DNA from 4 places in the Nocardioides sp. YIM B13467 genome. Region 1 is predicted to be linked to each of the others. Evidence: riboswitches for the same ligand, from Rfam matches in the RefSeq annotation. Region 1 holds a riboswitch; each other region holds the start of a gene.
The links. A riboswitch is a leader RNA that binds a small molecule or an ion and turns the genes downstream of it on or off. The one in region 1 is predicted to bind cobalamin.
Positions count from the first base shown of each region.

Region 2: another riboswitch for cobalamin. It lies ahead of ACFX43_RS15460 (nitrite reductase); the one in region 1 lies ahead of ACFX43_RS24690 (prenyltransferase/squalene oxidase repeat-containing protein).
Region 3: another riboswitch for cobalamin. It lies ahead of ACFX43_RS16925 (ABC transporter substrate-binding protein); the one in region 1 lies ahead of ACFX43_RS24690 (prenyltransferase/squalene oxidase repeat-containing protein).
Region 4: another riboswitch for cobalamin. It lies ahead of ACFX43_RS15430 (VWA domain-containing protein); the one in region 1 lies ahead of ACFX43_RS24690 (prenyltransferase/squalene oxidase repeat-containing protein).

Region 1 is NZ_JBHZPJ010000046.1:3,657,042-3,662,603, forward strand. It holds gene gatB (Asp-tRNA(Asn)/Glu-tRNA(Gln) amidotransferase subunit GatB) at 1-1,382, shown strand, start outside; gene ACFX43_RS24680 (NYN domain-containing protein) at 1,514-2,272, shown strand; gene ACFX43_RS24685 (hypothetical protein) at 2,297-2,932, opposite strand; cobalamin riboswitch at 2,999-3,134, shown strand; gene ACFX43_RS24690 (prenyltransferase/squalene oxidase repeat-containing protein) at 3,200-4,273, shown strand; gene ACFX43_RS24695 (hypothetical protein) at 4,267-4,893, shown strand; gene ACFX43_RS24700 (CbiQ family ECF transporter T component) at 4,890-5,562, shown strand, end outside.
Region 2 is NZ_JBHZPJ010000046.1:1,735,762-1,740,761, forward strand. It holds gene cobJ (precorrin-3B C(17)-methyltransferase) at 1-1,463, opposite strand, end outside; gene ACFX43_RS15455 (precorrin-8X methylmutase) at 1,460-2,113, opposite strand; partial or broken gene ACFX43_RS15460 (nitrite reductase) at 2,774-2,962, opposite strand; cobalamin riboswitch at 3,018-3,223, opposite strand; gene ACFX43_RS15465 (ABC transporter substrate-binding protein) at 3,327-4,493, shown strand; gene ACFX43_RS15470 (ion transporter) at 4,479-5,000, opposite strand, start outside.
Region 3 is NZ_JBHZPJ010000046.1:2,054,049-2,059,610, reverse strand. It holds gene ACFX43_RS16940 (ABC transporter permease) at 1-736, opposite strand, end outside; gene ACFX43_RS16935 (sugar ABC transporter ATP-binding protein) at 733-2,259, opposite strand; gene ACFX43_RS16930 (NAD(P)H-dependent oxidoreductase) at 2,438-3,136, shown strand; cobalamin riboswitch at 3,165-3,352, shown strand; gene ACFX43_RS16925 (ABC transporter substrate-binding protein) at 3,406-4,446, shown strand; gene ACFX43_RS16920 (FecCD family ABC transporter permease) at 4,446-5,459, shown strand; gene ACFX43_RS16915 (ABC transporter ATP-binding protein) at 5,539-5,562, shown strand, end outside.
Region 4 is NZ_JBHZPJ010000046.1:1,727,782-1,733,343, forward strand. It holds gene ACFX43_RS15420 (cobyrinate a,c-diamide synthase) at 1-2,023, opposite strand, end outside; gene cobO (cob(I)yrinic acid a,c-diamide adenosyltransferase) at 2,017-2,631, opposite strand; gene ACFX43_RS15430 (VWA domain-containing protein) at 2,631-4,700, opposite strand; cobalamin riboswitch at 4,724-4,867, opposite strand; gene cbiE (precorrin-6y C5,15-methyltransferase (decarboxylating) subunit CbiE) at 4,928-5,562, shown strand, end outside.

The sequences.
Region 1 (5,562 bases):
CGGCGACGTTCGGCGGCGAGCCGAACTCCCAGGTCTGCCCGACCTGCCTCGGCCTGCCCGGCTCGATGCCGGTCGTGAACGCCAAGGCGGTGGAGAGCGCGATCCGGATCGGCCTCGCGCTCAACGGCTCGATCGCGGAGTGGTGCCGGTTCGCCCGGAAGAACTACTTCTACCCGGACATGCCGAAGAACTTCCAGACCTCGCAGTACGACGAGCCGATCGTCTACGACGGCTACCTCGACGTCGAGGTCGAGGGGGAGACCTTCCGGGTCGAGATCGAGCGTGCCCACATGGAGGAGGACACCGGCAAGACCACCCACATCGGTGGCGCGACCGGCCGCATCCACGGCGCCGACTACTCGCTGGTCGACTACAACCGTGCGGGCATCCCGCTGATCGAGATCGTCACCCGACCGATCCTCGGCACCGGTGCCAAGGCGCCGCTGGTGGCGAAGGCCTACGTCGCCGCGCTGCGCGAGATCCTGCTGGGTCTGGGTGTCTCCGACGTACGCATGGACCAGGGCTCGATGCGCTGCGACGTCAACCTGTCGCTGTCCCCGAAGGGGTCCGGGACGTTGGGGACGCGGACCGAGACGAAGAACGTCAACTCGCTGCGCTCGGTCGAGCGGGCCGTACGTTTCGAGATGTCGCGCCACGCCGGCATCCTCGACGCGGGGGAGGCGATCTTCCAGGAGACCCGCCACTTCCACGAGGACACCGGCACCACCTCGGCCGGCCGGGCGAAGTCGGACGCCGACGACTACCGCTACTTCCCCGAGCCCGACCTCGTCCCGGTCGCGCCGTCGCGAGAGTGGGTCGAGGAGCTGCGCGCGAGCCTGCCGGAGCGCACTGCCGACAAGCGGGCCCGCCTGCAGGTCGAGTGGGGCTACTCCGACCTGGAGATGCGCGACGTCTGGGCCGCCGGCGCTCTGTCGCTGATCGAGGCGACGGTCGCCGAAGGAGCCTCCGCACAGGCCGCCCGCAAGTGGTGGATGGCCGAGCTCTCCCGCAGCGCCAACGACCGTGGCGTCGAGCTCGCCGAGCTCGGGGTCACCCCGGTGCAGGTCGCCGAGGTGCAGAAGCTGGTCGACGCCAAGACGCTGACCGACAAGCTGGCCCGCCAGGTCTTCGAGGGTCTTCTGGCAGGTGAGGGCACGGTCTCGGAGATCATCGACGCCCGCGGGCTCGCCGTGGTCTCCGACGACGGCGCCCTCGGTGCCGCCGTCGACGACGCCATCGCCGCCCAGCCCGCGGTCGCCGAGAAGATCCGCGGCGGCAACCAGGCCGCGGCCGGTGCGCTCATCGGCGCGGTGATGAAGGCGACCGGCGGCAAGGCCGACGCCAAGCGGGTCCGCGAGCTGATCCTGGAGAAGCTCGCCTAAGACTCACGCCGAGTCGGCTCGTCCTGACATCAGAATCCGCCGAGTCGGCGCGTCATGACGCGCCGACTCGGCGGTGGTTTTGGTCAGGATGAGCCGACTCGGCGGTGGGTGGCACTGGCAGACTGTCCGGCGTGACCGAGCCCTTCCGCATTGCCCTGCTCATCGACGCGGACAATGCTCCCGCGTCCAAGATCGACGCCATCCTGAACGACCTGGCCGAGTACGGCGAGGTGACGATCCGCCGGGCCTACGGAAACTGGACCAAGTCCGAGCTCAAGGGGTGGATCGGGGAGCTGCACGACGCCGCCATCCGGCCGATGCAGCAGTTCGACCTGACCGCCCACAAGAACGCCTCCGACATGGCGCTCGCCATCGACGCGGTCGAGCTGCTGCACGCGGCGGTGCCGGACGCGTTCGCGCTGGTCTCCTCCGACTCCGACTTCACGCCGCTGGTGCACTACCTACGGGAGAAGGGTCGCGCGGTCTACGGCTACGGCCGGGAGAAGACGCCGGCGCCGTTCAAGAGCGCCTGTACCCGGTTCACCGTCGTGGAGAAGCTCGGTGACACCGAGGAGGAGACCGAGGCCGACACCGAGCCCGGGACGCCGCGCACCCGCAAGCCGTCGTCGTCGGCGACCAACGGGCAGCTGCTGAAGCGCAACGCCCGGCTGATCCAGCTGCTGCGCAACTCCATCGCGGCGGCCGCAGACGACGACGGCTGGGCCCTGGTCGGCACCGTGGTCTCCCGTATCCGCAACCAGTCCTCCGAGGACCCGCGCAACTATGGCTACGCCACCTGGACCAAGCTCATCAAGGCGATCGACCTCTTCGAGCTCAAGGACGAGGGCACCTCGGCGATCGCGGTCAGCGACAAACGCACCAAGAAGTGACGTACGCCCGTCCGGGCCACATGGCTAGCGGGTCTGCGCGGAGGCCGGGCGGGCACATCTGATGCCCTTGGGCACCGACCCGTGGAGGTGCTTCAGCGCGGCCTTGAAGTCGCGGCAGCGCTCGGTGTCCTCCTTCTTGTTGTAGGGATAGCCGATCGCCGCGTTGACCCCGCCCATGTCGAGGGCGTCGGCTAGCGGGTTGATGTCGCGGGCGACGGTCCAGTACCACCGCGAGATCGGCGCGCTGTAGTCCAGCGACCGGGCGAGCTCGGGGCGGCGGCGAAGGTCGATGTCGAAGTAGGCGCCGGCGTCGGTGTAGTTGGCCTCGCCGGTCAGCTGGATGTAGCCGCGGCCGGTGAACTTCCGCTTGTCGCGGCCCTTGGCGTCGTGGTGGAAGGAGCTCTCGTTGGCGAGCGTGGTCAGATACGCCGCCTGCCGGTAGGCGGTGGTGATCCTGGCATCGGCCATGGCGCGGTTGAGGCTCGGCAGCCCGGTCTCGACGGTGCTCCGGTCACCGACCTTCTCGCCGAACATGGCGACCAGATCGGCGTACGTGACCGATGTCCGTGCCTCCTCCGCGCCGGCTGTCGTGGTCGGGCAGAGGGCAAGAAGGGTGGCCGAGATCGAGGTTGCGACAAGGCCGAGAATCCTGTGGCGCATGGGGACAGAGTGACTGCTCGGCGGCGATCCCGCAAGCAGGGCTCGCCCGGCATAGGATTGCCCCGAATTAGCAGAGCCTCAATCAACACACGCCGTGGTGGGGGAAGCCGGTCGAATCCCGGCGCTGACCCGCAACCGTAGGCCCAGGCACCAAGAGTGTCCTGGGCGAGCCGGAGCACCTGCCGACGGACGCGTACTGACCTGACGCTGTCGTGGAAAGCAGCGGGTCGGCCCTGGGCCTTCCCGACGAACAGCGCGGAAGGAACCATGAAGAAGACCGTCCTCGGTGGCATCGCCGCCGCCCTCGCCCTCACCTCGCTCGCCGGCTGTGGCGAGAAAGCCGTCGAGGAGGGGGAGAAGCCCACCTACGACGCCAAGGTGTCCACCTCGGTGGCCGACTGGCTCGTGGCCCAGGCGCCGGAGGGCGTGGCCCGCAACGCGCAGTACGGCACCGACGACTTCGGGCTCAGCGCCGACATCGGGATCGCGCTGGCAGAGGTCGGTGGCTACGACGAGGAGATCTCCACGATCGCCGCGGCCGTGATGGAGAACAAGAAGGCCTACACCTCGCCCGGGTTCGGCACCGTCACCTCGGCCGGGGCCACCGCGAAGGCGCTCGTTCTCCAGCAGAACGTCGACGCCTCCGACCCCGGCCTGCTGAAGCAGCTCGAGGGCACGGTCGCCGCGAGCGGCCGGATCGCCGACGAGCTCGACCCCAAGGACAAGAAGGCGGCCGACTACTCCAACACCATCGGACAGTCGTACGCCGTGTGGGCGCTGAACAACGCCGAGAGCAAGGAGGCCGCGGCCGCGACGGAGTTCCTGGCCGGGCAGCAGTGCGAGGAGGGGTGGTTCCGGGTCACCTTCACGGCCGACCCCGCCGCCGCTGACCAGACCTGCGACGCCGACCCGAAGGCCGCCCCGGACGCCGACGCCACCGCGTTCGCGCTGATCGCGCTCTCCTCGGTGGCCTCCCCGGAGGCGGAGAAGGCCGTCGCGGCCGGCGTGGAGTGGCTGAAGGAGACCCAGGCGGAGGACGGGTCGTTCAAGGCCGCGACCGGCAACATCGCCAACTCCAACACCACCGGCCTGGCCGGGTGGGCGTTCGGTCGCGCCGGTGAGACCGACGCCGCGGAGAAGGCGGCGAGCTGGGTCGCCGACCACGTCGTGACCTGTGGCGAGGACGCCGGCGCGGTGGCCTATGACGACGCCGCGCTGACCGAGGGCAACACCAAGGGCCTGACCAAGGAGTCCGAGGGGATGTACCGCCTCGCCGCCGCTCAGGCGCTGCCGTCGCTGGTCTTCCTGCCCAAGGATGCGACCGCGAAGAGCTCGTGCTGATCCTGCGGTCCTCGTTGGTGGCCCTGGCGATCCTCGCCGGGGCCACCGCACCTGTCTTCACCCCTGTCTCCGCCTCGTCTGCGGCATCGTCCGCCGAGGCGTGTGACGGCGTCACCGTCGTCGTCGAGCCCAACGCGTTGGGTGGCGGTCCCGAGGTCACCTGTGTCCAGCCCGAGGAGGGTGACACCGGCGCCGATCTCTTCGAGAAGGCGGGGCATCCGCTCACCTATGTGACCTCGATGCCCAGCGTCGTATGTCGCGTCGATGAGCGGCCGAAAGCTGCCGGTTGCGCTCAGATGCCGCCTGCCGACGCGTACTGGTCGCTGTGGATCACCGACGATTCGGGGGCCTGGAGCTATGCCTCCAGAAATGTTACCGAAATCAGCGTGACCTCCGGGCAGGGTGTTGCGTTCACGTGGATAGACGACGATGTCGTTACCGCTCCGGCGACGGAGCTTGGGGATGCTGTGGGGGCGCCCTCAAGCCCGTCGCCGGAGTTATTTCCGGAGGAGCCGACGGATTCGGCATCCGAGACCCAACATCTGCCTGTTTGGGTCGCGCCGGCAGGGATCGTTGTGCTCTTCACCGCCGCCGGTGCCGTGTGGTGGCGTCGGCGATGAGCACCATCTTCCGTACGGCCGCGGTCGCGCACCTGCCCCGTGATCTGCACCCCGTCGCCTGGTGGGTGTGGGCGATCGGCATGGCTGCGTACGCCTCCTTCACCACCAATCCGTTGCTGCTCCTGCTCGTGGTGGGGGTGGTGTCGGTCGTGGTCGCCGCGCGCCGAGGCGACCAACCGTGGGCGAAGGCGTTCCGGCTCTACGTCGGCCTCGCGGTGTTCATCGTCGTGACCCGGGTGCTCTTCAGGGTGCTCCTGGGCGCCGTTCCCGGTCATGTGATCCTCGACCTGCCCGAGATCCCGCTCCCGGAGTGGGTGCTCGGGATCCGGCTGCTCGGCCCGCTCACCCGCGAGGCGCTGCTGGCCGGGCTCTACGACGGGCTGCGGCTGGGCGTCATCGTGATCTGCGTCGGCGCGGCCAACGCGCTGGCGAACCCGAAGCGGCTGCTGCGCTCGCTGCCGCCGGCGCTCTACGAGATCGGCACCGCGGTCGTGGTCGCCGTGACGGTTCTGCCGCAGCTGGCCGAGTCGGTGCAGCGGGTGCGCGCGGCGCAACGGCTGCGTGCCGGTGCGACCGGAAACGTTAGGCGCCTGCGCCGCTTCCTGGTGCCGGTCCTCGAGGACGCCCTGGAGCGGTCGATGGCACTGGCAGCGGGGATGGACACGCGCG
Region 2 (5,000 bases), 1.9 Mb from region 1:
GGATCGAGGTCACCGAGGGTGGTCACGGTCAGCGACTCCTCGGCCCGGCCGACGTCGCGTCCGACGACGACCACGGTGTCCGGCTTGCGCTGCTCCAGGAGTACGTCGCGAGCCCGGCCGATCTGCTCGGTGCGCGAGCGCGAGGCCGGGTTGTAGATGGCCAGCACGAGATCGGCGGCCGCGACGGCGCGCAGCCGGTCCTCGACGACGGACCACGGCTTGAGCCGGTCGGAGAGGGACATCACCGCGAAGTCGGCCCCGACCGGGGCGCCCGCCCGCGCGGCCACCGCCTGGACGGCGCTGACCCCGGGCAGGACCCGGACGCGTACGCCGGCGTAGGCCGGATCCTCGGCAGCCTCGAAGACGGCTGACGCCATCCCGAAGACACCGGCGTCACCGCCGGAGACGACAGCGACCCGCTCCCCCGCGAGCGCCAGGTCCAGGGCGTGCCGGGCCCGGTCGACCTCGACCGTGTTGCCCGATGCGTGCCGCCGCAGGCCTTCGCGTTGCGGCACCCGGTTGACGTACGGCGCGTAGCCGACGACATGGCCGACCTCGGCCAGCGCCGAGCTCACCTCCGGCGTCAGCCAACCGTCCGGCCCCGGCCCGAGCCCGACGACGAGAACCTCTCCGCTGTCCCCGGAGGTCGAGCCCGTCGAGACGCCCCCGCGCGTCACCTCGACAGGCTCGACCGCGGGGAGCTCTTGCCGCAGCCGCGCCGCGGCAGGTCCAGGAGCCGAGTCCCCCGGCACCACGATGAGGGAGAAGTACGGCACGGAGGACGGGTCGACGTCGGCCACCGGCAGCCAGCGCTCCTCGGGCTGCGAAGCGCGCTCGACGTACCAGGCACCGTCCAGCCGTCCGGCGGCCGCAAGCGCGGAACGGACCGCAGGGAAGGTCCGGCCGAGCTTCATGATGATCGCCGCCTCGGTGTCGGCCAGGCGACGGGCGAGCTCGGGCTCGGGCAGGGTCCCCGGGAGGACCGTGAGCACGTCGGTCTGGCGCACCAGCGGGGTGGAGACCGCGGCGGTGGCGGCCGCGAAGGCGGGGACGCCCGGCACGACGGAGGTCTCGTAGACGTCCTTGAACCGGTCGTGGAGATACATCGAGGAGCCGTAGAAGAGCGGGTCGCCCTCGGCGAGCAGGACCACGTCGCGGCCGGCGTCGAGGTGAGCGGAGAGCCGGACCGCGCAGGTCTCGTAGAACTCGGCCATCGCGCCGACATAGCCGCCCGGGTGCAAGGTGGTCCCGGTGGTGACCGGGTAGCGCAGTTCCTCCTCCACCGCACCCGCGGGGATCAGGGACGACGCGATCCGACGAGCGTGCGACTGCTTGCGCACCCCGGCGTGGTAGGCGATCACGGGGGCCGCGCCGATCAGCCGGGCAGCCTTGAGGGTGATCAGCTCGGGATCGCCCGGACCGATACCGACGACGGTGAACCGCCCACGTACATCCGTGCTCATTCCTGCTCCTGGGCGAGTGCGTTGAGGGCGGAGGAGGTCATCGCGGAGCCGCCGCGGCGCCCCCGGACCGTGACGTAGGGGATGTCGATCCCGTGGTCGGCGGCGAACGAGGCGAGCGCCTCCTTGGACTCGGCCGCGCCGATGAAGCCGACCGGGCAGCCGACGATCGCGGCCGGCCTCGGACCGCCGTCGAGGATCATCTCGAGCAGGTGGAAGAGCGCCGTCGGAGCGTTGCCGATGGCGACCACGGCGCCCTCGAGGTAGGGCTCCCACAGGGACAGCGCGGCGGCGGTGCGGGTCGTTCCCCACTCGCGCGCGAGCGCCGGGACCCGGTCGTCACCCAGCATGCAGAGGACCTCGTTGTCGCGCGGGAGCCGGCTGCGGGTGACCCCGGTGGCGACCATCGTCGCGTCGCACAGGATCGGCGCCCCGGCCTCCAGCGCGCCCCGCGCGGCCTTCACCAGTTCGGGGTGGATGACCAGGTCGGAGGCGAGGTCGACCTGCCCGCTGCCGTGGATCATCCGCACCGCGAGCCGCTCGGCGTCGGCCGGCACCGCGGAGAGGTCGGCCTCGCGCCGGATGGTGGCGAAGGAGTCGACGTAGATCGCCGGCCCCTGGTCGATGTAGTCGTAGCGCCGAGGAGGACGCACCTGCGGCGAGGGCACGAGTACGCCGCGCCACGGTGTCACCACGACCGCCGGCGCCCGCTCCGCAAGGGCCGAGACGGCGGCCCGGTCCAGGGCTCCGTCCACCGCGGCGACGTGCTCGCCACCGGGCACCTGCCCGAAGCCGAGCTCCTCGGCCTCGGCCGGGACCCGATCGTCAGCAGCGACCGGCTCGACCATCGGTGCGTCGAGCTCGGCGACGTGCCAGGGCGCGGACGGCCCCTCGCCGCGTACGTCCAAGAAGCGCGAGGCGAGCGCGACCAGCCGGGACGCGGCCTCGGTGAGCGGTACGACGGGCCCCCAGGAGTCACCGACCCGGAGCTGACCCTCGGCGGCGGAGAGCGCCACCAGCCCGAGGTCGCACTCCCGCGAGACGAGGTCGCCGCGACCGTCGTCGAGCACGAAGAGGAACCGGCCCGGCAGCGCGGCCAGCCGCGGGGATGCGCACAGCAGCCGGTCCAGCGACGCCGCGACGCCGCGCAGGTCGGCCCGGCCCCCGGCGAGCCCGGTCTGCGGGGAGACCATCACGTTGCGTACGAGCTCGTGGGTCTGCGCCGGCACCAGTCCGGTCGCCTTCAGCGCGGTGAGCACCTCGCCCGGAAGGCTGTTTTCGGAGCGGCCGCCGTCCACACTCGGCAGGCCGCGCACCTGCAGGTTGGCGCGACCGGTGAGATAGATCCGCCCGTCGCCGTAGGTCTCCGCCACGGAGATCAGCGAGAGCAGCGCCGCGGACGAGACGGACCCGCCGATCAGGCGCAGCCGCACCAGCAGGCCGTCCTCGGCCGCCCACGGACGACCGACTCCGGGGCACCGGTCGGTTCGGACTCGCGACATCAGGACACCTGCTCTGCGTCATGTGCCCTTGCGCGGGGCACGTGGTGACCTGGCGGCGGGCGCCGCCAGAGCCAGCAGGTCTTCGGACTCGGAATCGATCGGAACGGAGCGCCTTCCCGGAGCCAGGCTCCAGTGGCTGCCCTCCCCGGAAGGAGGGCGTGCCCCGCCCGTCATCCTCACCGCTGCGCGTCAGTCCCGGACTTTCACCGGGTTCCCTGACCCCATCAGGCATGGAGTACGACTGGCAGGGCGAGACTACCGACTTGCGGACACGGCGCCGAATTGCTCACCGCCCGGCCGGGGTTTGTGCCAGTGTTCGGCTACTCGAAATCTCCCGAGGCCACCCCCATAGATGGAGTCTCCCGTGACAGGCTCGGCTCACCGGCAGTTGTTCGTTCTCGCGCCCATCCCGGCGCTCGCGCTCAGCCTGACGGCCTGCGCCACGACCTCGGAGTCGAAGGTCTCGATCGGACTGGTGGTGCCGACCTCCGGCGTCCACAAGTCGATCGGCACCGACATGAGCCGGGGCTTCGACCTCTACCTCGACCAGCACGGCGGGAAGCTCGGCGGCCGGCTGATCGACGTGGTCGAGGCCGACGAGGGCGATCGCGCCGAGACCGGTGTCGCCGCGGTGACCAGGCTGATCCAGGACGACGAGGTCCAGGCGGTCGTCGGGGTGGTGAGCTCGGAGACGGCGCTGGCGGCCAAGGACGTCGCGAACAACAGCGAGACGCCGCTGATCGTGACCGGCGCCGGCGCCGACGAGTTCGCCGACGGCTCCGACTACCTGTGGCGTACGTCCTCGACCAACTCGGACCTTGGCGGCGCGCTCGGGAAGGCGGTCGCCAAGGAGACCGACCGAGGCACGGCGTACGTCATCGGGTCCGACGACGCGGCCGGTCACGAGTTCTCCGACAGCTTCATGATCGCCTTGGAGGCGGCCGGCAGCAGCGTGGCGGGTCAGAGCTACACGCCGGCCGGCGTGACCGAGGAGTGGTCGGGGCTCTTCGACAAGGCGAAGGACTCGGGTGCGGACGCGATCTTCGCCGCCTATGCCGGCAAGGAGGCGGAGGCGTTCGTGAAGCAGTACCGCGAGTCCGGGCTGGCCAAGAGCACCCGGCTCTACGGCCCGGGCTTCCTCACCGAGGGCGACGTGCTGTCCGCACTGGGCAGCGCCGCATCCGGCGTACGCACCGCGCTGCACTACAGCGATGCGATGGACTCGCTGATGAACGACGCCTTCGTGAAGGACTACCGCAAGGCGTACGACGCCACCCCGACCGTCTACTCGGTGCAGGCCTACGACGCCGCGGCCGCGCTCGACAAGGCGCTCGACCTCTCCGACGACGTCAACCGCAACGAGATCGCCGACTCCCTCGGGTCGGTCGGCACCATCGTCAGCCCACGCGGGAACTGGACCTTCGACCCCAACCACAACCCCGCCCAGCCCTACTTCCTGCGCGTGGTCAGGGGCACCGCCGACGGCCCTCGCAACGTGGTCCTGCACGAGATCGCCTCAGCGGGCAGCTGAGTCCGACCGCAGCTCGACCCGGGTCGCGGCCAGCTCCTCGCGTACTGCGGTGAGGTCCTCGCGCAACGAGGTGAGGATGGCCATCATCTCGGCGTCCGACTCCTCCTCGTGCTCGGCGAGGGTCTCGACGCTCTCCATGCCGGAGACGACCACGGCGAGGAAGAGGTTGAGGACCGCGAAGGTCATCACCAGGATGAAGACCACGAAGAAGATCCAGGCGGAGGGGTCCTCGGCCATCACCTCACGGGCGATGTCGGGCCAGGCCTCGCCGGTCATGGTCTGGAACAGCGTGAACGCACTGGTGCCGAGGTCGCCGAAGTACTCCGGCGCGATCGAGCCGTAGAGGTTGGTCGAGATGACCACCGCGACGTACATCATCAGCACCAGCAGCGCCGCGACCGAGCCCATCCCCGGCATCGCCGCGATCAGGCCGTCGACGACGCGACGCATGGACGGAACCGAGTTGACCAGGCGCAGCACGCGCAGGATCCGCAGTGCCCGCAGCAC
Region 3 (5,562 bases), 1.6 Mb from region 1:
CGAGGCCGGCGAGCGCGCCCGAGGTGGCGAACGCCTGCAGGACCCGGCGCTTGTCACGCAGCCCGTAGAGAGTGGCGGCGTCGGGGTCGGAGCCGATCGCGTAGAACTCGCGGCCGACGCGGGTCGAGCGCATCAGGTAGATCGCGACCGCCAGCAGCGCGAAAGAGATCCAGGCGAGGTTGGGGATGAAGAGGAACGATCCGGTGCCGAAGTCGAGCAGTCCGGGCGGGATGTCGGAGGCGTTGATCCGGTCGCTGCCGGCCCACTCGAGCATGATCCCGCGGTAGACGTAGAGCGTGCCGAGGGTGATGACCAGCGCCGGCACTTTGGCGAAGGCGACCAGCGCCCCGTTGATCAGGCCGAGCACGGCGCCCGCGGCGACCGCGATCAGGACGACCAGGATCACCGGGAGCCCGGTGTCGAGGAAGAGCCGCCCGGCCAGGTAGGCCGTGAGCCCGAGGGTCGAGCCGACGCTGAGGTCGACGTTGCGGGTGACGATCACCATCGCCTGGCCGATCGCCAGGCACACGAGGATCGCGGGGGTCAGGGTGAGGTCGCGCCAACCATCCGTGCTGAACAGGAAGTTGGGGTTCACCGCCGTGGTCACCACGAGCAGCGCGATGAAGGCGACGGCGATGCCGGTCTCGCGCTGCTTCAGGAGCCAGGTCAGCCGGCTGGCTGCTCGGTGGCGTGGCTGCGGCGCGGCCGGGGCAGGCGCGTCGAGCGTGGTGGTCATGATGCCTCGCTGACGTTCAGGGTGGTGGAGTGGTGGGCCGTCGCCGCGCGCATGACGGCCTCGGGGGTCGCCTCCGCGCGGCTCAGCTCGGCCGTCTGGTGACCCTCGCTGAGGACGATCACGCGGTCGGCCATACCGAGCACCTCGGGGAGCTCGGAGGAGATCATCAAGATCCCGAGACCCTCCTGGGCGAGGGTCGAGAGCAGGCGGTGGACCTCGGACTTGGTGCCGACGTCGATGCCTCGGGTGGGCTCGTCGATGATCAGCACCTTGGGCCGCGTCGAGAGCCACTTGGCCAGGACGACCTTCTGCTGGTTGCCGCCCGAGAGCGTGCCGGCCAGGGTGTCGAGCGTCGCGGCCTTGACCTCGAGCCGGGCAGCCCAGTCGGCGGCCGAGCGGTTCTCGATGCCGGTGCTGATCAGCCCGGTGCGGGCGAGCCGGCCGCTCGTCGGGAGGGTGATGTTGCGCGAGATCGGCGCCTCCAGGACGAGACCGTGCTGGCGGCGGTCCTCGGGGACGAACGCCAGCCCCATCTCGATCGCTCGTCTCGGGTCACCCGGCGGGACCGGCCGGCCCTCGAGGGTGACCTCGCCGCTCTCGTAGGGGTCGACGCCGAAGATCGCCTGCGCGACCTCGCTGCGCCCGGCACCGACGAGGCCGGCCAGGCCGACGATCTCGCCCTCGCGGACGGTGAGACTGATGTCCTGGAACAGGCCGGTGCGGGTGAGGCCCTTGACCTCGAGCAGGGGCTTGCCGACGGTGGCCTCGAGCTTCGGGTAGAGGTCGGAGACCTCGCGACCGACGAGCCGCTGGACGATCTCGTCCTCGGTGACCGCCGAGATGGGGTCGGTGGAGATGTAGGCGCCGTCGCGCATCACCGTGATCGTGTCGCAGAGCGCGAACACCTCGTCGAAGCGGTGCGAGATGAAGACGACGGCGCAGCCCTGGTCGCGCAGCGTGCGCGCCACGCTCATCAGCCGCTCGACCTCGTTGCCCGACAGGGCGGCGGTCGGCTCGTCCATGATCAGGACCTTGGCGTCGAGCGAGAGCGCCTTGGCGATCTCGATCAGCTGCTGGTCGGCGATCGAGAGGCCCTCGGTCGGACGGTCGGGCTCGATCGGGACACCCAGCCTGGCGAAGAGCTCGACGACCTCGGTGCGCATCGCGGCGCGGTCGATCTTGCCCCAGCGGTTGGTCGGCTGGCGTCCCATGAAGATGTTCTCGGTGACGGAGAGGTCGGGGAAGAGGGTCGGCTCCTGGTAGATGACCGCGACCCCGGCCTGCTTGGCGTCGGCGGTGTTGCGGAAGTCGACCTGTTCCCCGGAGAGCAGGTAGTCGCCGGCGTCGCGGCGGTAGAGCCCGGCGACGATCTTGACCAGGGTCGACTTCCCGGCACCGTTCTCCCCCACGAGCGCGTGGATGGATCCGGCCTCGACCCGGAGGCTTCCGGACCGGAGGGCGCGTACGGGGCCGAACGACTTGGCCACGTCCCGCAGCTCCAGTGCGGCGGGTGTGTCCGGCATGGGCAGCTCCTCGAATTGAAAGGTTTCAAGCCTGGTTTACGCTAGTGATGGCAATCACATACGTCAACACTCTGAGGCCGCTAATTTGAGCGAGATCCGGACTTTGTCATCAGACCGCGTCGGCGCCCGCCCGCATCCGGGCGGGAATCCCGCCGCGTCAGACGGCGTTCAGGGCCCCATGCATGCACTCTGGGTATGGGCACATCCGCACGCGTCATCACTCAACGGACGGCTGCGCGAGGTCGGCGTGAACGCGCTCGGCGCGGCCGGCTGGAGCGTCGACGAGATCGACCTCTATCGAGAAGGTTTCAATCCACTTCTGGTGGAGCGGGGCGAGGCCGACGTACGCCGCCACCAGGACCGGCTGCGGGAGGCCGATCTGCTCGTCGTGCAGTTCCCGCTGTGGTGGTACTCGGTGCCGGCCATCCTCAAGGGCTGGATCGACCGGGTCTTCGAGTCGGGGTTCGCCTTCGACGTACCGGATCCGGAGACCGGCAAGCCGCTCAAGTACGGCAAGGGCGGCCTGGTCGGCAAGCGCGCGCTGACGATCGTCACCGCCGGTGACCGCGCCGCGACCCTCGGTCCGCGCGGGATCAGCGGCGACATCGAGGACGTCCTGTGGCCGTTGCTGCACGGCACGTTCTGGTACACCGGGATGGACCCGCTGCGCCCGCACCTGATCACCGATACAGACACCATCGACGCCCAGGTCATGGCGCGGATCGAGGCCGACCTGAGCGTACGCCTCGAGGGCGTGATGACGGAGCCGCGGATCGACTACCGGCCGATGGCCGAGGAGCACTACGACCACACGATCAGGCTCCACGACTCGGTCTCGCCCGGAGAGGACGGGCTGAGCGCCCATCGCGAGGGCTGAGGTCGTCCCCCACGCGGGCGGGGCCGCCTGCTACGGTCTTCTGGCCAGCCGCTCGGGACGTAGTCCCGGCACGGGAACCCGGTGAGAGCCCGGGACTGACGCGCAGCGGTGTGGGTGACGGACGGGACACTGTGCCACTGGGCCCTCGGGCCTGGGAAGGCGTCTCGCGCCGGTCGATCCCGAGTCCGAAGACCTGCTGGCCCTGCAGCAGACCGCTGCCGGTCAGGACGGGCGACGCGCACCAGCCCGCGACCCGCTCGAGGACCGACGTGCACCCCTCCCGCACCATCCGAACGTTCACCGCGAGCACCGTCCTGGTGCTCTGCTCCGCGCTGGCCGGCTGCGCCGCCGACCAGCCCTCCGGCACACAGCAGGCAGCCGCCGACACCGCAGGCTACCCGCTCACCCTGACCAACTGCGGGCGCGAGATCACCATCGAAGCACCGCCCGAGCGCGTCGTCTCGCTCAACCAGGGCTCCACCGAGATCCTGCTCTCGCTCGGTCTCGCCGACCGGATGGTCGGCACCGCGACCTGGACCGACCCGGTGCTCGACTCGCTGGCCGCGGACAACGAGCAGGTGCCCCGGCTGGCCGAGAACGCGCCCTCCTACGAGCGCGTCCTGGAGGCCGAGCCGGACTTCGTCACGGCCTCCTTCATCAGCACGCTGGGCGAGGGCGGGGTGACCACACCCGAGGACCTGGAGAAGCTCGGCGTCGGCTCCTACCTCTCCCCCGCCGAGTGCCTCAAGGACAACGAGGGCGATGACGACGGCACCCGCCACGACCCCCTCGAGATCGACACGATCTTCCAGGAGATCACCGACCTGGCGCGGATCTTCGGCGTCCCCGAGCAGGGAGAGGAGCTCGTGGCCGACCTGTCGAAGAGGCTGGCGACCGCCCGGACCGAGGCACCGACCGGTGAGGTGAGCGCGATGTACTGGTTCGCCAACTCCGAGTCGCCCTATCTGGCCGGCTGCTGCGGCGGCCCGGGGATCATCGGCCGCACCCTCGGCATCGAGAACGTCTTCGACGACACCACCGACGAGTGGCCGCAGATCAACTGGGAGACCGTCGCCGAGCGCAACCCCGATGTCATCGTCCTCGGTGACCTGACCCGCAAGAGCCAGACCGCCGAGACCGCGCGCGCCAAGATCGACTACCTGAAGAGCAACCCGGTCACCGCCCGGATGGAGGCGGTCCAGAAGGATCGCTTCGTGACGCTGTCCGGTGCCGAGCTCAACCCCTCGATCCGCACCGTCTACGCGGTCGAGAACGTCGCGGACCAGCTGGCCGACCTCGACCTCCGCTGATGTCCGTACGCCTCCCCCGCGCCGGCGTCCTGCTGGTGGCGCCGCTGGTGGTGCTGGCCTCGGTCGCCGGCGCCATCACCGTGGGGCCTTCCGACCTGAGCGTCGCCGACGTCTACGGCGTCGTCGCCGACCGGACCGGGCTCGGGCTCTCCGACCTCACCCTGCTCCAGCAGAGCATCGTGTGGGACCTGCGGCTGCCGCGTACGTTGCTGGCGGGGATCTGCGGGGCCGGACTGGCGATCTGCGGCGTGATCCTGCAGTCGCTGCTGCGCAACCCGCTCGCCGACCCGTTCGTGCTCGGCATCTCCTCGGGAGCCTCCACCGGGGCGGTCGCGGTCGTCGTGCTCGGCGTCGGGTCGGGCGCGATCGGTCTCTCCACCGGGGCGTTCGCGGGTGCGCTCGTCTCGTTCGCACTCGTGCTGCTGCTGGCCTCGCTCGCCGGCGGCACCACCGACCGGCTCGTACTGGCCGGCATCGCCGCGACCCAGCTCTTCTCGGCACTCACGTCCTTCATCGTGTTCACCTCGGCCGACGCCGAGCAGACACGTGGGGTGCTCTTCTGGCTGCTCGGGTCGCTCTCCTCGGCGAGCTGGACCGACGTACTCGTCTGTGGGGTGATCGTGCTCGGCGGGCTGCTCTGCTGCATCGCGGGCGCCGGGTGGCTGGACGCGTTCGCGTTCGGCAACGACGCGGCCGCCTCGCTCGGCATCGACGTCACGCGCATCCGGGCCGTGCTCCTCGTGCTCACGGCGCTGATGACGGCCGTCATCGTCTCCACGTCCGGGGCGATCGGCTTCGTCGGGCTGGTCCTGCCCCACCTAGCCCGTGCGCTGGTCGGGGTCGGGCACCGCCTGCTGCTCCCGACCACCGCGCTGCTCGGCGCGATCTTCCTGATCTGGGTCGACACCGCCGCCCGGACCGTGATCGATCCCGAGGAGCTTCCGGTCGGAGTGGCGACCGCGCTGATCGGGGTGCCGGCCTTCGCGCTGGTGCTGCTGAGGGCCCGCCGATGAGCGAGCCTCAGCGAGCGACCCGTCAGCCCTTCATCGGGCCGCGTCCGTATTCTGGCGCCTGCGCTACGGAGGCGGCCCGATGACCGCGCTCGAGGCCGGCCGG
Region 4 (5,562 bases), 1.9 Mb from region 1:
CGACGACGACCAGGTCCGCGTCCTCGGGCACCGTCGCCTGGTCGAGCGCGAACCCGTCCTCGGCACGGAGGCGCACCTCGGTGACGGTGTGTCCGGCCTGCTCGAGCGCCGCGTGGGGCTCGGTGAACTGGGGGTGGACGACGACCGGCCGCCGCCATGGCCTGGCCCGCGCGACCAGCGTGAACGCCTCCGCCGCCCCCGCCGTCGGGAGCACCTCAGCACGTTCGCGGCCGTGGTGCTTGGCCAGCGCTGCCCGCGCCGGCTCCTCGTCGGGGTAGGCCGCCGACGCCAGCGACTCGTGGAGCGCCTGGTCCAGCCATTCCGGCCGCTCGCCGGGGTAGACGTTCACCGCGAAGTCGAGCAGCCCATCCCCGACCTCGACGTCCCCGTGGTGCCGCAGCGGATCCGTCAGCGGGCCGTCCGTAGTGGCGGGCATTTTCCCGCCATGGCGGGATTCTGCGGCCGAACCGGCGCTCATCGCGCCGCCCTTCCCCGCCATGGCGGGAAAGTGCGGCGACGCACCATGAACCGCCGTCGCAAACCGCGCCGCCAGCTTCGGATGACCGGCCCAATGCACATGCAGGTACGACGCATGCAGCGTCTCCGACGCAAACCCCGTCAGGGTCGAACCGTCACCCCCGCCTGCCGAGGCGTCACGTGCGTCGGCCGAGGCGTCACGTGCGTCGGCCGAGTTGGCACTTGTGGGGCGCGAAACTCGACTTTCGTCGTCCAGAACTGACGTCTCGGCCGACGCAACTGACGTCTCGGCCGACGCAACTGACGTCTCGACAGACCATGCGGGCTGGAGACCCGCGGCGGGGGTCGTTGTGGTGCGGTGGAACTCGTGGCCGGTGACCTGCTCGCCGGCACGGGTGAGGAGGGAGTCCGAGGCGGCGGTGGCGACGGGGTATCGCAGGGTGAGGCGCTCGCTCATGGCCGCGTGCGCGGGGACGGCGCCGGCCATGGGTACGCCGTCGAGGGACTCGGCCAGATAGAGGAGCCCGGCGCACTCGGCGACGGTCGGCACTCCGGCTGCGACCGCTTCGCGGAGGTCGCGGAGGAGGCTCGCGTTGGCGGCGAGGTCGGCGGCGTACATCTCCGGGAAGCCACCGCCGAGGTAGATCCCACGCGTGCCCTCGGGGAGCACGGGATCGGTGAGCGGGTCGAAGGAGCGTACGTCGCAGCCTGCCGCCTCCATGAGTTCCTCGGTCTCGGGGTAGCGGAACGTGAAGGCACGGCCACCCGCGACCGCGACGACGGGACGGTCCCTGCCGGGCGAGGCATCGGTCTCCAGCGCCCTGGCCGGGTCCCAGGCGACATCGTCGAGGTCCGGAGCCGAGCGGGCGACGTCGAGCAGAACGGAGAGGTCGAGGTGAGCGGCAACCTGCTCCCCCAGCCGCTCGATCAGCGCGACCGACTCGTCACGCTCGGCGACCGGGACGAGGCCCAGGTGACGCGACGGGGAGGCGAGCGACTCGTCGCGCGGAAGCATGCCGAGCACCGGCAGCCCGACCTGCTCCAGCGCTCGCCGGATCTCCTCGGCGTTGCGCCCCGGGGAGCAGCGATTGAGCACGACTCCCCCGATGCGTACCGACGGGTCGAAGGCCGCCATCCCGGCGGCGATCGCGGCAGCGGAGCGGGACATCCGGGCGACGTCGAGGACCAGGACGACCGGCGAGGAGGTCAGCGCTGCGACGTGGGCTGTGGAGGCGAAGCCGTCGGTGCCGAGGCGGCCGTCGTAGAGGCCCATGACTCCCTCGATGACGGCCACGTCCGCCCCGGCTGCACCATGCAGGAGCAGCGGCACGACCCGCGACTCCCCCACCAGATGCGGGTCGAGGTTGCGTCCCGGACGCCCGGTGGCGAGCGCGTGGTAGCCCGGGTCGATGTAGTCCGGCCCGATCTTGTGACCGCTGACCTCATGCCCGGCGGAACGCAGCGCCGCCATCAGCCCGGTGGCGATCGTCGTCTTCCCCGAGCCGGTCGAGGGAGCAGCGACCACCAGCCGGGGCAGGGTCACCATTCGATGCCCCGCTGGCCCTTCTGGCCGGCGTCCATCGGGTGCTTGATCTTGGTCATCTCGGTGACCAGGTCCGCGACCTCGAGCACGGCGGGGTCGGCGTCGCGGCCGGTGATCACCACATGCTGGCGGCCCGGCCGCTCGGCGAGGACGGAGGCGACCTCGGCGGCGTCGACCCAGCCCCACTTCATCGGGTAGGTGAACTCGTCGAGGACGAGCAGGTCGTACGTCTCCGCGGCCAGGCACCGCTTGATCTCGGCCCAGCCCTCGACGGCGTCCGCGGCGTGGTCCTCGGCGTCACCCTGCTTGCGGCTCCAGGACCAGCCGGAGCCCATCTTGTGCCAGTCGACCGGACCGCCCTCGCCGGTCTCCTCGTGCAGCTTCCCGAGGCGCTCGAGCACGGTCTGCTCGCCGATGCGCCACTTGGCCGACTTCACGAACTGGAAGACCCCGATCCGCCAGCCCTGGTTCCAGCCGCGCAGCGCGAGCCCGAAGGCGGCGGTCGACTTTCCCTTGCCGGGGCCGGTGTGGACCATCACCAGCGGCCGGTTGCGACGCTGGCGGGTGGTGAGCCCGTCGTCGGGTACGTTCAGCGGCTGTCCCTTCGGCATCAGGCAGCGCCCCTTCCCATGGTGGATCCGGTGAACCCGTGGACGGCGGAGGTCAGCGCCTCGGCGCTCACCTCGGCGACCGGCACGTGCTCGGCGCCCAGGTGCACGGCCAACTGGCGGGCCAGCCCGAGCCGCATCGGCCCGCTCTCGGAGTCGATGACGACCGTGGTGACGCCCAGACCGGCGACGTACGCGGCGGCCTGCTGCGAACGCCGGACGGCGTCCTTGCCGTGGGTCTTGGAGTTCGCCCTACCGTCGGTGACGACCACCAGCAGCGGCCGCAGATCCGGGTCACGCAGGTGCTCGCGCTGGAGCACACGGGCGGCCTCGAGGAGGCCTTCGGCCAGCGGCGTACGCCCTCCGGCGGGCACCTCGTCGAGACGTGCCGCGGCGAGGTCGACCGACCCGGTCGGCGGCAGCACCAGCTCGGCGCCCTCGCCCCGGAAGGTGATCATCCCGACCTTGTCGCGGCGCCGGTAGGCGTCGAGCAGCAGCGAGAGGACAGCGGCCTTGACCTGCGCCATCCGCTTGCGCGCGGCCATCGACCCGGAGGCGTCCACGCAGAAGAGCACCAGGTTGGCCTCGCGGCCCTCACGGACCGCGGTGCGGAGGTCCTCGATCCTCAGCTCGACCTTCGCCGAGGTGCGGTCCCGGGAGCTCTGCTTGCCGGCGGCGGCCTTGAGCGTCTCGACGAGGTGGAGCGAGCCACGGGTGCTGACGCTCGCGCCGATCCGGCGGCCGCTGCTGCCGATCGCCTTGCTCCGGCCGCCGGTGCGGCCCGTGCCCAGGCCGGTCACGGTCAGGAGGCGGGGGCGGTACGCGGCCCCTGCGGCGGTGGTCGAGGTGTTCCCCGCGGACGGGCTGGGCGGGGCCTCGTTCGTTGTGGAGGTCTCCTCCTGGGACGTCTCGACGGGCTCGGTCTCCGAGGAGTCGCCGTGGGAGCTCTCGGCCGGCCCGGCCTCCGGATCGGACTCGAGTCCGTCCTTCGGTCCGTCCTGCGGGTCGTCGTGCTCCGGCCCGCCCTCCGGCGGCTCGGGCGGCAGCTCCTCGTCGCCGAGGATGCGGTCGAGCAGGTCCTCGTCGAGCCCGGGAGCGTCGAAGGGGTTGCGACGGCGGCGGTGCGGGAGAGCCAGCAGGGCGGCGCGGCGGATGTCCTCGCGGGTGACCTCGGAGCGCCCGGCCCAGGCCGCGTGCGCGACCGCGGTGCGGGCGGTGACGATGTCGGCGCGCAGCCCGTCGACCTCGAACGCCGCGCAGACCTCGGCGATCTTGAGCAGCCCGGGCGCGGTGAGCCGGACCTTCCCGACGAGGGCGCGCGCGGTGGAGACCCGTGCGGTCACGTCGCGCTCGGCGGCCACGTAGCGCTCGACGAACGCGGGAGCGTCCAGGTCGAAGGCCATCCGGCGGCGTACGACCTCGGCGCGCAGCGCCGGATCCCGGGGGGCGGCGACCTCGACGGTGAGCCCGAAGCGGTCCAGCAGCTGCGGGCGCAGCTCGCCCTCCTCGGGGTTCATGGTCCCGATCAGCACGAACCGGGCGGCGTGCTCGACCGAGACGCCGTCGCGCTCGACGCTGACCCGCCCCATCGCCGCCGCGTCCAGCAGCAGGTCGACGAGGTGGTCGTGGAGCAGGTTGACCTCGTCGACGTAGAGCAGGCCGCGGTGTGCCCGGGCGAGCAGTCCCGGCTCGAACTCGACCGCACCGCGCGACAGCGCGCTCTCCAGGTGGAGCGAGCCGACGACCCGGTCCTCGGTGGCACCGACCGGGAGCTCGACCAGCCGCACCGGCCGGCTCTCCACAACGGCGGCGGACCCGAAGGGACCGTCAGGCGACTCCGCGGACGGGTCGTCCGGGTCGATCGAGAACCGATCCCCGGCGTAGACCGAGATCGAGGGCAGCACGGCCGCCAGGCCGCGTACGGCTGTCGACTTCGCGGTCCCCTTCTCGCCACGGACCAGCACCCCGCCGATCTCCGGGGAGATGGTGGTGAGCACGAGCGCGAGGCCCATGTCGTCGAGGTCGTCCGCCTGGCAGCCGAGGACGGCAGAAAATGGGTAGTGCACCGGCATGAGAGGCTCCCGCTCCCTATCGCGTTGAATGGATGGACGCGGGGCCGGTCTTCGGACTTGCCGAGTCCCCCGTGTTGGGGCTCGGTTCACCGCAGCGGGCCTGTGCCGGAATCTCACCGGCTTCCCAGATTCTCCCGTCCCACCGTCCTCACCAGCTCTCATGTCGAGCCGATGGCTGGGCAGTCGGGGCACCTCGCGCCTGTGCGGTCACTGTAGCGTCTGGCCTCATGATCGTCGTGGTGGGCATCGGTGCCGGGGGTTGGGACGAGATTCCCGTACGTCACCAGCAGCTGATCCGGGAGTCCCCGGTCCTCCTCGGCGGCAAGCGCCATCTCGACCTCGTCCCCGATGTCCCCGGCCAGCGGCGCGAGCCCTGGCCGTCGCCGCTGCGCGAGGGCCTGCCCGCACTCCTGGACTCCGTCGGCGACGCCGTGGCGCTGGCCTCGGGTGACCCACTGGTCTCCGGCATCGGGACCACCCTGATCTCGCTTCTCGGCCGGGAGAACGTACGCATCGAGCCAGCCGTCTCCTCCGTCGCTCTCGCCCGCGCCCGGATGGGCTGGGCGGCCGAGACGTGCGTGGTCGTCAGCCTCGTCGGCCGCGATGTCTCGCTGGTCGCCCGCGAGCTCGCTCCCGGCCGCCGGATCCTCGCGCTCTCCTCGGACGGATCCACTCCTGGGCACGTTGCGAAACTGCTGGTCACCGCCGGCTTCGGTGACTCAACCATGACCGTCCTGGGTGACCTGGAAGCGGAGTCGGAGAGCAGGCGCTCCGCGACGGCCTCGACCTGGTCCGGCGAGTCGCCGCGGCTCAACATCGTGGCGATCGAGTGCGTCGGCACATCCCTCCTCGGCTGGACCGC